DNA from 4 places in the Enterobacter sp. 3U4 genome. Region 4 is predicted to be linked to each of the others. Evidence: predicted binding sites of a transcription regulator. Region 4 holds the regulator's gene; each other region holds the start of a gene.
What was found. The regulator CRP, encoded in region 4, controls carbon source genes, mostly activating them, when cyclic AMP is high. The targets are predictions, from matches to a motif close to ATGTGANNNNNNTCACAT.
Positions count from the first base shown of each region.

Region 1: RVY89_RS15255 (glycoside-pentoside-hexuronide (GPH):cation symporter) is a predicted target of CRP. The motif match lies at 1,839-1,856, and genes of this name have one in related genera.
Region 2: RVY89_RS07635 (PhzF family phenazine biosynthesis protein) is a predicted target of CRP. The motif match lies at 2,018-2,035, and genes of this name have one in related genera.
Region 3: rhaS (HTH-type transcriptional activator RhaS) is a predicted target of CRP. The motif match lies at 1,840-1,857, and genes of this name have one in related genera.

Region 1 is NZ_CP136665.1:3,177,132-3,180,641, reverse strand. It holds gene RVY89_RS15260 (glycoside hydrolase family 43 protein) at 1-323, opposite strand, end outside; gene RVY89_RS15255 (glycoside-pentoside-hexuronide (GPH):cation symporter) at 334-1,731, opposite strand; gene aroP (aromatic amino acid transporter AroP) at 1,896-3,266, opposite strand.
Region 2 is NZ_CP136665.1:1,620,356-1,623,865, reverse strand. It holds gene RVY89_RS07645 (MarC family NAAT transporter) at 1-650, shown strand, start outside; gene RVY89_RS07640 (sugar transporter) at 746-1,942, opposite strand; gene RVY89_RS07635 (PhzF family phenazine biosynthesis protein) at 2,120-2,911, shown strand; gene RVY89_RS07630 (GNAT family N-acetyltransferase) at 3,003-3,485, shown strand; gene ptrR (putrescine utilization regulator PtrR) at 3,439-3,510, opposite strand, start outside.
Region 3 is NZ_CP136665.1:4,121,667-4,125,176, forward strand. It holds gene rhaA (L-rhamnose isomerase) at 1-218, opposite strand, end outside; gene rhaB (rhamnulokinase) at 215-1,684, opposite strand; gene rhaS (HTH-type transcriptional activator RhaS) at 1,986-2,822, shown strand; gene rhaR (HTH-type transcriptional activator RhaR) at 2,896-3,510, shown strand, end outside.
Region 4 is NZ_CP136665.1:4,528,785-4,532,294, forward strand. It holds gene RVY89_RS21465 (YccS/YhfK family putative transporter) at 1-1,064, opposite strand, end outside; gene crp (cAMP-activated global transcriptional regulator CRP) at 1,122-1,754, opposite strand; gene RVY89_RS21475 (OsmC family protein) at 2,065-2,469, shown strand; gene RVY89_RS21480 (phosphoribulokinase) at 2,565-3,434, opposite strand; gene RVY89_RS21485 (YheU family protein) at 3,465-3,510, opposite strand, start outside.

The DNA of each region.
Region 1 (3,510 bases), 1.4 Mb from region 4:
GTACATTCAATGGCAAACATGCGGTGCTGGAACATCCCGAGCGCGTCGAGCGCCTGGGTGTGCGTCGCGGCAAAGTAGATGTACCACTTTCCGTCAATGTGGTGCAGTTCCGGTGCCCAAATCAGCTGGCTCATCGGGCCGGTCTCTGGTTTACGCCAGACCACCACTTCTTCGGCATGACGTAATCCTTCCAGCGACGCTGCGCGGCGGATCGCCAGCCTGTCGTACTGCGGCACGGAGGCGATAAAATAGTACTGCCCCTCGTGGCGTAAAATATACGGATCGGCGCGTTGTTCAATAAACGGGTTTGGCCAGGTTTGCATTCGGCTTTCCTTATTTAGTCTCAGCGGCGTTGAGTTCCCGATAATCGTTTAGCTCGCGGTAGTTGGTGCGACGCTTCTCCAGATCGGCCTGGATCTGCTTCATGGTTTCGCGATCCACCTTCAGCAGACGCACCACGCCAGCGGTAATCAAGTACCCAACGCCGGGAATGACGGTAAAGAGCAGCACGATCCCGTTAATGGCGTCCGCGCTCTGCGCTTTTGCTCCCGCGTCGTAGCCGTACCAGGAGAGCAGGAAGCCGACCATCGCCCCGGCAATCGCCAGCCCCAGCTTCAGGAAGAAGATGTTGCCGGAGAAGCTGATCCCGGTGATGCGCTTACCGGTCTTCCACTCGCCGTAGTCGTCCACGTCGGCCATCAGCGACCAGTGCAGCGGAGACGGGATCTGGTGCAGGATATTCAGAAGGACGTAGAGCACCACGATGGTGACGGTGGCTTTCGGATCGAAGAAATAAAAGGCGCAGGAGAAAATCGCCAGCACGATATTGGTCCAGAAGAAGACCTTCAGTTTACACCAGCGGTCGGTCAGCACTTTTGCCAGCACGCTGCCGAACATCATGCCGACAACGCCCAGGCTAATAAACAGCGTGGCGAAGTGGGTGCTCTGGCCCATTACCCAGGTAACGTAATACATGGTTGCCGCCATGCGGATAAAGCCCGGGCAGACGTTGCACAGCGTCAGGAGCAGAATGCGCACCCACTGGTCGTTCTTCCACACGTCTTTGAGATCGTTTTTCAGCTCGTCGTTGGTCTGCACCGCCGGACGCACGCGTTCGCGCACGGTGGCGAAACAGAACAGGAACATACAGGTCCCAATCAGCGCCAGCACGGTCATCGCCATCTGATAGCCTTTGGCTTTGTTATCCCCGCCAAACCAGTCGGCCATCGGCAGCAGCGTTAATGAGAGCAGCAGCGTGGCGATACCGACCAGCACGAAGCGATACGACTGGCAGGCCACTCGCTCTTTTGGATCGTTGGTGATCACCCCGCCGAGCGAGCAGTAGGGAATGTTGATGGCCGTATAGGTCAAAGAGAGCAGGAAGTAGGTGACAAACGCATAGATAACTTTGCTGTTATAGCTCCACTCTGGCGTGGTGAACATCAGGATGCTGAACAGCGCATAGGGGAAAGCGATCCACAGCAGCCATGGACGAAACCGGCCATATTTGCTGCGGGTACGGTCGGCAATCGCGCCCATGATCGGGTCCGTTACGGCGTCAATCACGCGAACGGACAGCAGCAGCACGCCGACCAGCGCAGGGGCGAGGCCAAAAATATCCGTATAAAAATAGTTAACAAACAGCATGATGGCGCCAAAGATAATGTTGCATCCGGCGTCGCCCATCCCATAGCCGATCTTTTCTTTTACTGACAGTTTGTTGTTATCCATCGACAGCTCTCCGGTTTACGGTATGGAGAGAATTATTCGCTGGCAAAGGAATATATGCGTTGCAGTATCAGGGCGGTGATATGGATAAATGCGCTGTGGGCGTGAAAGTGTGAGGAAGATAACAACGCGCGGCACCCGCAAAAGCAGGCGCCGCGGAGAGAGGCTTAGTGTGCTTTCATAGCATTACGGCTTTTCTGACTGAAGAGATAGCCCACGCCAAGAATCGCAATCCAGACCGGGATCAGGTAGACGGAAATCGCCATACCCGGCGTGATCAGCATGATCACCAGCACGGCGGCCATGAACAGCAGGCAGATCCAGTTACCCAGCGGATAGAGCAGGGCAGGGAAGCGCGTGGTGACGCCCTGCTGCTGTTTCGCGCGGCGGAACTTGATGTGCGCCAGGCTGATCATCGCCCAGTTGATGACCAGGGCAGAGACCACCAGCGCCATCAGCAGGCCAAACGCCGATTCCGGTGCCATGTAGTTAATGAGTACGCACAGCGCGGTCACGACCGCCGAAACCAGAATTGTGTTTACCGGCACGCCGCGTTTATCGACGTTGAGCAGCGCTTTTGGCGCGTTACCCTGCTGGGCGAGGCCGAACAGCATGCGGCTGTTGCAGTATACGCAGCTGTTGTAAACGGAGAGCGCTGCGGTCAACACCACGATGTTCAGGGCGTTGGCGACAAAAGTGTCGCCCAGCTCGTGGAAGATCAGCACAAACGGACTGGTGTCGGCGGTGACGCGCGTCCACGGCAGCAGAGAGAGCAGCACGGCCAGCGAGCCCACGTAGAAGATCAGAATACGGTAGATAACCTGGTTAGTGGCTTTTGGAATGCTCTGCTCCGGGTTGTCGGCTTCTGCGGCGGTGATGCCCACCAGCTCCAGACCGCCGAAGGAGAACATGATAATGGCCATCATCATCACCAGACCTGTCATGCCGTGAGGCAGGAAGCCACCCTGTTCCCAGAGGTTGCGCACGGTCGCCTGCGGGCCGCCGTTACCGCTAAACAGCAGCCAGCCGCCAAAGATAATCATCGCCACAACGGCAATGACCTTGATGATAGCGAACCAGAACTCCATCTCCCCGAACACTTTAACGTTGGTCAGGTTAATGGCGTTGATAATGACGAAGAAGGCTGCAGCAGAAGCCCAGGTTGGGATCTCGGGATACCAGAACTGAATGTATTTCCCGACGGCGGTCAGCTCGGCCATGGCAACCAGAACGTACAGCACCCAGTAGTTCCAGCCCGAGGCGAAACCAGCAAAGCTGCCCCAGTATTTATAGGCGAAGTGGCTGAAGGAGCCTGCGACCGGCTCTTCTACGACCATTTCACCGAGCTGGCGCATGATCAGAAAAGCAATGAAACCCGCAATCGCGTAACCCAAAATAATACCTGGACCGGCAGACTGGATAACGGATGCGCTGCCCAGAAACAGGCCGGTACCAATCGCACCGCCCAGTGCGATGAGTTGAATATGGCGGTTTTTAAGCCCGCGCTTTAGCTGATCGCCGTGCTGTTGAGCTTCCATTTGAAACCTCGTGTGTGGTTGTTATGTTCACGCTGAGCGTGTGTAATTATGAAAATCCATATTCTGTATTTATTTCTTTACGGTTAACGAGACCGAAAAAAGCGGAGATGACTTCCGTAAGCGCCAGAATAGTGGTAAGTGCCTGCGAATGCACCTGCTTTATGAAGGGGTGATGACGACTTGAATAAAAAGAAAGCATTTGTAAATTGGCCCGCTCGTTGTTCCTTTCCCAACCTATAGAATA
Region 2 (3,510 bases), 1.9 Mb from region 4:
AAGCAGTCAGCCTTGGGCTGGTGGTCTTGCTGCCGTTGGCTAACCCGTTAACGACGGTGGCGCTTTTCCTCGGGCTGGCAGGGAATATGAACAGCGCCGAGCGCAACCATCAGTCGATGATGGCCTCGGTGTATGTGTTTGCCATCATGATGGTGGCTTATTACGCCGGACAGGTGGTGATGAATACCTTCGGGATTTCCATCCCTGGTCTGCGTATCGCCGGGGGGCTGATTGTGGCCTTCATTGGTTTCCGCATGTTGTTCCCGGCGCAGAAAGCGCATGAGTCGCCGGAAGCGACCAGCAAATCGGAAGAGCTTGAAACCGAACCGAGTGCGAATATCGCCTTTGTGCCGATTGCCATGCCGAGCACGGCGGGGCCGGGGACCATCGCGATGATCATCAGCTCCGCGTCAACGGTGCGTGACAGCGCAACCTTCCCGGACTGGGTGCTGATGATTGCGCCACCGCTGATTTTTGCGATTATCGGTCTTATCGTGTGGGTGTCGCTGCGGAGCTCTGGCGCTATTATGCGCTGGGTAGGTAAGGGCGGTATCGAGGCAATTTCCCGTCTGATGGGCTTCTTGCTGGTCTGTATGGGCGTGCAGTTTATTATTAACGGCGTGCTGGAAATTATTAAGACCTATCATTAAGTTCATTGCCGGGTGGCGGCTTCGCCTTACCCGGCCTACGAAATCCGTCTTTTTGTAGGCCGGGTAAGCGCAGCGCCACCCGGTACCAACAATCCTCACCCGTGCTGACCCTGTTCCTCCAGCGCTACCGGCCATTTACGGAAGATGAGCACTGACCAGATCAGCGCCACCAGGGCCGGAATAGCCCCCAGATAGCCAATCGCCGACATCGACACGTGCAGTATGACCTGATTTCCCACCAGCGCCCCCGCGCCAATGCCCAGATTGAAAATCCCCGAGAACAGCGACATGGCGACGTCCGTCGCATCCGGCGCCAGGGCCAGCACTTTCACCTGCATACCCAGGCCAATAATCATAATCGCCACGCCCCAGAACAGGCTGAGGATCGCCAGATGGCTTTCGCTGCCCGCGGCGGGCATCAGCAGCAGCAGGCAGGCCAGCAGCAGGCCGATGGCGCTGCTCACCAGCACGGAGGCGTGCCGGTTACCCAGCTTGCCAAACAGAACGCTGCCAACAATGCCAGCGCCGCCGAGGATAAGCAGTAATACGGTGGCAAAGTTGGCGCTAAAGCCCGCTACCACCTGCACAAACGGTTCAATATAGCTGTACGCTGTGTAGTGGGCCGTCACGACGATGGCCGTCAGCAGGTAGATGCTCAGCAGCGCAGGGCGACGCATCAGCAGCGGCAGGCTTTTCAGCGAGCCGGAATGTTCGCTCGGCAGCGCGGGCAGCAGTTTAATCAGACACACCAGCGTAACCAGCGCGCCCATGCCGATGGCGAAGAAGGTCGTGCGCCAGCCAAAGTATTGCCCCACGATGCGGCCGATCGGCAGACCCAGCACCATCGCCAGTGCGGTACCGGTGGCAATCAGGCTCAGCGCCTGAGCGCGTTTTCCCGCCGGTGTCAGGCGAATCGCCAGCGAAGCGGTGATCGACCAGAACACCGCATGGGCAAAGGCAATGCCGATGCGGCTCATGACCAGCACCGTAAAGTTCCACGCCATAAACGACAGCACGTGGCTCGCAATGAACAAGACAAACAGACCGATCAGCAGCCTGCGACGCTCCATCTGGCTGGTCAGCAGCATAAACGGCAAGGACATCAGCGCTACCACCCAGGCGTAGATGGTCAACATAATGCCCACCTGAGCCGTTTCCATCTGGAAACTGTCAGCGATGTCAGACAACAGCCCAACCGGAACAAATTCTGTGGTATTAAAAATAAACGCGGCAATGGCCAGCGTGACCACGCGTAGCCACGCAACCCTGCGGGAAACTGTGTTCGTTGTCATAGGGATGTCGGAGATTCGTTGCTGAAAAGAAGAGGAGACGATCTTAAAACGTCAAACGGCGAAAACTCAACCATTATGTGATGCAGATCTCAATATTTACCTTATGAAAGCGGTAGCCGGGAACGCTGTTTTCATTGAATATAAAAGAACAACACAATAAAAACAGGCGGTAATACAATGCAAGAAATTGATTTTTATCTGGTGGATGCCTTCAGCGACAAAACCTTTGGCGGAAACGCGGCAGCGGTATGTCCTCTGGAAGAGTGGCTGCCGGACGAGACGCTGCTCAAAATGGCGCAGCAGCATAACCAGTCTGAGACCGCCTTTTTCGTCCGTACCGACGGTGGTTTTGAGCTGCGCTGGTTTACCACGCTGGATGAAATTAACCTGTGCGGCCATGCCACGCTTGCCGCATCGCACGTTATTTTTGAATACCTTGACTATCCGCACACTGAAATCACCTTCACCACGCGCTTCGTGGGTGAACTGACGGTTAAACGCAGCGGCGACTGGCTGACGCTGAACTTCCCCGCGTGGTCAACGGAGGTGGTCGAGAACCCACCTGCGCTGCTTTTTAGCGGTCTGGGCATCACAGAGGCAAAAGAGGTGCGCGTGGGTCGGGATTACATGGTGGTGCTGGAGAGCCAGCAGCAGGTAGAAGCGTTAACGCCGGATATTGGGGCCATGCTTCCGCTGGATAAAATGGTCTGCGTGACGGCGCCGGGAGAAAACTATGACTTCGTCAGCCGCTTCTTCTGCCCGGGCGAAGGGGTGCCGGAAGACCCGGTTACCGGATCTGCCCACAGCATGCTGATCCCTTACTGGAGCGAAAAGCTGGGTAAAACGTCGCTCAATGCCCGCCAGGTGTCACACCGTGGCGGAGATCTGCGCTGCGAATTGAAGGGCGACCGCGTGCTGATCGGCGGTCAGGCCACCCTGTATCTGAAAGGGCGTGTCTTTTTGCGCTAACAGGGCGGAGCGATAAGTTAATACTATGAAGCACCCTGGCAGGCCTGCGCTATGTTGAAATTTAGCCTCATAAAAAAGCAAGGAGCCTGCCATGTATTCCATTACCTCTGAATCTGCTCGTCACCCGGACATTCTCGGCCTGATCGCGGCGCTTGACCGCTATCAGAGCGAACTCTATCCCGCCGAAAGTAATCATCTGCTCGATCTGGCTGCACTGCCGGAAGCCTCGCTGATCCTGATGATCGTTCGCGACCAGCAGCTTCAGGCCGTTGGCTGTGGCGCTATCGTGCTCAACGGCGACGGTACGGGCGAGATGAAGCGGGTCTATATCGATCCGGCACATCGCGGGCAGCATCTGGGAGAGACTCTGCTGGCCGCCCTGGAAGATGAGGCCCTGAGCCGTCATTGTCATACCGTAAGGCTGGAGACGGGCATCAAACAGCATGCCGCAGTGCGGCTGTATGAGCAGTGCGGATACGATTTACGTCCGGCATTTCCCCCATACGTTGACGACCCGCTCAGCCTGTTTATGGAGAAGGCGCTGGTTGAAGACGTTCGTTTAGCAGCGCTATAAAGGCCTCCAGCTGGCGGGTCATCGC
Region 3 (3,510 bases), 410 kb from region 4:
GTCGCGTTACGCGCTTTGCCCGGATAATTACCCGTGGCCTGAATACCACCCGTCAGGGAACCGCCCGGGTTCTCGAAACCGGCGACGTCATCGCCCTGCCAGCAGTGCATAGAGACGGGCAGACGGTCGAGCTGGCGCAGGGCCTCTTCGACATCCACGCCGACGGCGGCGAAACGCTGTTTAGCCAGGTCCCAGGCTTGTTCTAATTGAGTGGTCATGCGCAAAGCTCCTTAGTCAGTCGTTTTTGCTGAAACTGTGCCCGGTAGCGGGCAATCTCATGGCAGGGATTGGGGGTGAAGGTGGTCAGGCTGGCGTTCGCCGCCACCACCGAACGGAAGTCGTCAACGTTGGAGAGTTCGTCCAGCGTCATCAGCTGAATGCCGATATTGCCGAGCGTGGAAGCCTCTACAGGGCCCGCCACCACGGTGATGCCGCAGGCATCCGCGCAAAGCTGGTTCAGCAGCTGGTTCTGGCAGCCGCCGCCCACGATGTGCAGCTGGCTGAACGGCTTACCGCGCAGATCGGCCAGCTCGCTGAGGATGTCGGCATACAGCAGGGCGAGGCTGTCAAAAATGCAGCGCGCTAGCTCTGCCGGGCTGGACGGCACCGGCTGCCCGGCGGCGAAACAGGCGGCCTGGATTTCGGCGCTCATGTGCGCCGGGTTGATAAAGCGGTTATCGTTCGGGTTGATCAGGAAGGTGCAGGCCTTCAGATTTTCGGTCTCTGCGATAAGCGCAGGCAGGTCGGTAACGTTTTGCTCTTTCAGCACGCGCTGAAGCAGCCACAGGCCCATGATATTTTTCAGCACGCGATAGCGCCCTTCCGCTCCACCTTCGTTAGTGATGTTCGCCGCCATCGCGGTATCGCTGGTGTACGGCGTTTTGCTCTCAAAGCCCATCAGCGACCAGGTGCCGGAAGAAAGGTACGCCGCGTCTTTGCTGGAAAGCGGCGAGGCAATGACCGCGCTGGCGGTATCGTGGCTGGCGACGGCAACGACGGGGATTTCATTCCCCTGCGGGCAAATCCACTGACCGATCACATTTCCGGGGTGCGTTGGCGTGCCGAACCAGGACGGCGATGCGCCCGTCCACGCCAGCAGGTTTTCGTCCCAGTTATCGGTGTTGATGTTCACCAGTTGGGTGGTGGTGGCGTTGGTGTATTCCCAGTTCATATTGCCGGTCAGGCGGTAGCTCAGGTAATCCGGGATCAGTAGCGCGTGGGCCACGTTCGCGACCAGCTCCGGCTGCTGCTCGACGAGAGCGCGCAGCTGGTACAGCGTGTTAAACGGCAGAAACTGAATGCCGCTGCGCCCGTAGATGTTGTCCTTGCCAAGCTGGGCGATGGCGTGCGCCATCAGGCCGTCGGTGCGGCTGTCGCGGTAGGAGACGGGCAGGCCGACGCGCTCGCCGTTACCGTCCAGCAGCACATAGTCCACGCCCCAGGTATCAATACCGATGCTGTCGATACGAATGCCGTCGTTGCAGACATTGTTCAGCCCGGTGCGGATCTCCGCCTCCAGGGCATCGATATCCCAGGTCTCAACACCGTCCTGCTTTTTCAGGCAGTTGGCGAAACGGTGCATTTCGCGAAGCGAAAGTGTGCGCTGGCTACAGTCCCAGGTGGCGAGCATTACGCGGCCGCTGGATGCGCCTAAATCGACAGCGACACAATGGCGAAAAGTCATGGTCGGATCCTTTCTTAATTCATTAGCGGTGAGTGTAAGAAAGGGAAGAAAAAGGCACCTTCTCGCCACTGACAGGCCAAATCCGGCGCTGGCAAGAAAGCAAAGATGAACGTGAGGGAGTTCACAGTTTCCAGTAATAGCGGGGTTTTCAGGCAGTGTGACGCTTACCGCATTTCCCGATCTTTCCGCCGGTTTCTTGAAAAACGGACAGCTTTTGCGAGGTTTGCTGCCGAAAATTTAAGGTGAGGGCGCAAGGCCTTAATTACTATTTTGAGAAAATTTCTCATTGGTGGGGGCCGTTATGACCGTACTACACAGCGTGGATTTTTTCCCTGCGGGAGGGTCGCCCGTCGCGATTGAGCCGCGGCTCCCTCAGGCCGCGTTCCCGGAGCATCATCATGATTTTCATGAGATTGTGATTGTTGAGCACGGGACCGGCATTCACGTGTTTAACGGCCAGCCGTACACCATCAGCGGCGGCACCGTGTGCTTCGTGCGGGACCACGACAGGCACCTGTATGAACATACCGACAACCTGTGCCTGACCAACGTGCTCTATCGTTCCCCGGACGCGTTCCAGTTTCTCTCCGGGCTGAATCAGCTGCTGCCGCAGGAGCAGGACGGACACTATCCGTCGCACTGGCGGGTGAACCAGTCCACCTTACAGCAGGTGCGACAGCTGGTGAGCCAGATGGAGCAGAGCGAGGACGGGCAGGAGACGCACGTCATTGCCACGCGCGAGCTGCTGTTCATGCAGCTGCTGGTGCTGCTGCGCCGCAGTAGTCTGGTGGAGGGGCTGGAAAACAACGAGGCCCGGCTGAACCATCTGATGGCCTGGCTGGAAGACCATTTCGCCGAAGATGTCTGCTGGGAAACGCTGGCGGATGATTTTTCGCTGTCGCTGCGCACTCTGCATCGCCAGCTGAAGCAGCACACCGGGCTGACGCCCCAGCGCTACCTTAACCGCCTGCGGTTAATCAAAGCGCGTCATCTTTTACGCCATACTGACGAAAGCGTCACGGATATCGCCTATCGCTGCGGTTTCGGCGACAGTAACCACTTTTCGACGCTTTTCCGTCGGGAGTTTAGCTGGTCGCCGCGCGATATTCGTCAGGGAAAAGACGCGTTGCTTCAGTAACGCGAGGGCAGTCACCGTTTTTATGCCGCAAAAAGGCTAATAGTGTCCGGTTATTCGCCGTAGAGGTTGTGGTGTGGCTGCTCAGTTAATTCTTCGCAAAGATGATTTTTTTGCCTCCGCCGGTCAGGCCGTTGCGGTGGCCGATCGCTACCCGCAAAACGTCTTTGCCGAGCACACCCACGAGTTTTGCGAGCTGGTGCTGGTGTGGCGCGGCAACGGTCTGCACGTCCTCAACGATCGCCCCTACCGCATCACGCGCGGCGATCTGTTCTACATCCGCGCGGAAGATAAACACTCCTACGCCTCGGTTAACGACCTGGTGCTGCAGAACGTCATCTACTGCCCGGACAGGCTCAGGCTTAACGTCGACTGGGTGGCCAACATTCCCGGTTTTCTTGATGCCCGAGGAGAACCGCACTGGCGCTTAAGCAGCGGCGGCATGACCCAGGTTCGGCAGGTTATCTCTCAGCTGGAGCAGGAGAGCCAGAAGAGCGATCCCGTCGCTAACCAGATGGCAGAGCTGCTTTTTGCCCAGTTGGTGATGACGCTGAAGCGCCATCGTTACGCCACCGATAACCCCTCCGCCACGACGCAGGAAGCGCTGCTGGATAAGCTCATCACTACGCTTGCGGGCAGCCTGAACAGAAGCTTCGTGCTGGAGAAATTTTGCGAGCAGGAGCAGTGCAGC
Region 4 (3,510 bases):
CTTTTGAGCGCGGGCAATAACGGCAGCCGTTTTTGCTTATCCGCCATCAGGTCGCGCGGATAAAGCGGACGCTGGGTGCGCAGCACGCGGGCGATGCGGCTGAAGTGCCAGGCGGCAAACTGCCCGACCGGGTTATCCGGGTGCTGACGAGCGATTTTCTCCAGCGCGCCGAGCTGTTTGTCCATGTTAAAGCGCGTGGGGTAGCGGTGATAGAGAATATCATCGGCCAGCACCCGCAGGCGTGCGGAGACGGTCTGCGCGTTCCAGCGGATCACCGCTTCGGCGTGGCTGCGCTCGACCAGCTTTTGCACCTCCTGCGGGTGGTGCAGGCTCACGGAGATATGCTCCTGCAGATCCAGCCCGACCTGAAAGGTGCGCAGCAGCCGCTTGTACTCGTGGTTCTTGTTGGCGGCGAGCATATGCAGCTGCTGATAGCACTGGCTTATCAGATCCACCACCTTCTGCTGGCGCGTCAGCAGGGGCGGTAAGGATTTTTCCGGATCGGTATGCTGGGTCAGCAGGGTGTATTTGGCTTCGCAGTACTCCGCTAGCTGCACATAGAGCAGGCTCAGGGATTCGCGCAGCGGCTGTTCCCGCCACAGCCAGAACCAGAACCAGTTAAACAGCCCGTACCATAATGTCCCCAGGGCGTAGATCAGCAGCGGCTCCCACACCGGCATATTCCCGGCGAGGCTTAGCGTGAAGATGGCCGCAATCAGCGACGCGGGAAGCAGGCGAGCGTGCAGCGAACTTATTTCCGCCGTGACGCCGAGCGTCATTGCCAGCACGGTCAGAATCAGCGGCAGCGGGATATCACGAGCCAGTAAAAGCTGTACGGCGAGGCTACAGCCCGCAAACAGGCAGCCACCGATAATCAGGCGTTTGAAAAAGCGCTTATGCGGCGTGTCCAGACCGGCAATGTTGCAGCAGGCGGGTACGAGGGAAAACAGCAGGCCTTGCTGAAGATGCCCGAGGATCAGGCCTATGGCCACAGGAAGACACAACACCAGCGTTTGTCGCAGTGCGTAGTTAACTTCCGGGTGATAGATCAGCCTGCGCCACATGGGGAATAGAGACAAAAACGGCGTGACACCTTGCGATGGCACGCCGTTTAAGCGGAATTAACGCGTTCCGTAGACCACGATGGTTTTACCGTGGGCGGAGATCAGGTTTTGATCTTCCAGCATTTTCAGGATACGGCCCACAGTCTCACGGGAGCAACCGACGATCTGACCAATTTCCTGACGGGTAATTTTAATTTGCATGCCGTCCGGGTGGGTCATGGCGTCTGGCTGTTTCGCGAGGTTCAGCAGGGTCTGTGCGATACGGCCGGTAACGTCCAGGAAGGCGAGGTTGCCCACTTTCTCTGAGGTGACCTGCAGACGGCGCGCCATCTGGGAAGAAAGACGCATCAGGATGTCAGGGTTAACCTGAATCAGCTGACGGAACTTCTTGTAAGAAATTTCAGCCACTTCACATGCTGTCTTTGCACGAACCCAGGCGCTACGTTCCTGGCCCTCTTCAAACAGGCCCAGTTCACCGATGAAATCGCCCTGGTTCAGATAAGAAAGGATCATCTCTTTCCCTTCTTCATCTTTGATCAGCACTGCCACCGAGCCTTTAACGATGTAATACAACGTTTCCGCTTTTTCACCCTGGTGAATCAGCGTGCTCTTTGATGGGTACTTATGAATGTGGCAATGAGACAAGAACCATTCGAGAGTCGGGTCTGTTTGCGGTTTGCCAAGCACCATGCGCTGTTATCCTCTGTTATAAGCTGTCACCAGAGTCATCAGATGCATCCGGACTCTGGGGTTGCAATCGAATTCTTACCCATACCTGGGAAGTCGGCTACCGTAACGTTTCGCAGCCAGTAAAGTTTGATGTCCTCTGCATACATGTGTAACGTCAATGTATTACTGTAGCATCCAGAGTGTTTTAGCATAGCTTTCGCCGCGTGTCTCCTGGTGTCTCGCTTCAGCATGATGCAGGTCGCCTTCCATTGCGAGAAATGTAACGCACGCGTAATCTGTCACCAAAAATGCAACGTTGGAGTTTAAGAATATGCAAGCGCGCGTGAAATGGGTTGAAGGTTTAACGTTCCTGGGCGAGTCCGCATCCGGACACCAGATTTTGATGGATGGTAACTCCGGCGATAAAGCGCCAAGCCCAATGGAAATGGTGCTGATGGCGGCAGGTGGATGCAGCGCCATTGACGTGGTGTCTATTCTACAAAAAGGGCGTCATGACGTGACGGATTGTGAGGTTAAACTCACTTCAGAACGTCGCGAAGAGGCGCCACGCCTGTTTACCCATATTAACCTGCACTTTGTGGTCACCGGTAAAGAACTGAAAGACGCGGCGGTCTCGCGCGCGGTGGACCTGTCTGCGGAGAAGTACTGCTCTGTGGCGTTAATGCTGGAGAAAGCGGTAAAAATCACGCATTCGTATGAAGTGATCGAGGCTTAAAACAAAGCCCGGTGGCGCTGCGCTTACCGGGCCTACAAAAGCTACAACTGCACGAACGTAGGCCGGATAAGCGAAGCGCCATCCGGCAACAAACGTCACGCAATCTGCTTCCCTTCCATCAGTCGCTCCACCAGCGGCGTCATGATGAGCTCCATCGCCAGCCCCATTTTTCCGCCCGGCACGACTAACGTATTCATGTGCGAAATAAACGAGCCCTGCAGCATCGCCAGTAGCCAGGGGTAATCAATGCCTTCAAGATTGCGGAAATGGATCACCACAAAGCTCTCATCCAGCGACGGGATGCTTTTAGCGGCAAACGGATTTGAGGTGTCCACCGTCGGCACGCGCTGGAAGTTGATATGGGTGCGGGAGAACTGCGGCGTCAGGAAGTTGATGTAATCCTCCATGGAGCGCACCACGGAGTCCATCACCGCCTCTCGCGAATGGCCGCGCTCGCTCATGTCACGCGTCAGCTTCTGGATCCACTCCAGGTTAACGATAGGGACCACGCCGACCAGCAGATCCACGTGGCGCGCCACGTCGTGTTGCGGCGTGACCACGCCACCGTGCAATCCTTCGTAAAACAGGACGTCGGTGGGTTCCGGCAGCGGTTGCCACGGCGTAAAGGTTCCCGGCACCTGATTCCAGGGAACGGCTTCATCATAGGTATGCAGATACTTGCGGGACTGCCCTTTGCCGCTCTGACCGTACTCGATAAAGGTTTGTTCCAGCAGGCCGAAGTCATTGGCCTCCGGGCCGAAGTAGCTGATGTGTTTACCCGAATCGCGCGCCTTACGGATGGCCATGTCCATCTCCGGACGCGTGTAGCGGTGAAAGCTGTCGCCTTCGACCTCCGCCGCTCGAAGGTTCAGCTGGGCGAAAATCTTGCGAAATGCGAGGCTGGTGGTGGTGGTTCCCGCACCACTCGACCCCGTAACGGCAATAACCGGATGTCTGGCAGACATAGCAACTCCCTGACTGAAAAGGGTGGAAGATCAGCCGTGAAACGCGTTGCGGGGCATGATATTGACCGTCTCATGC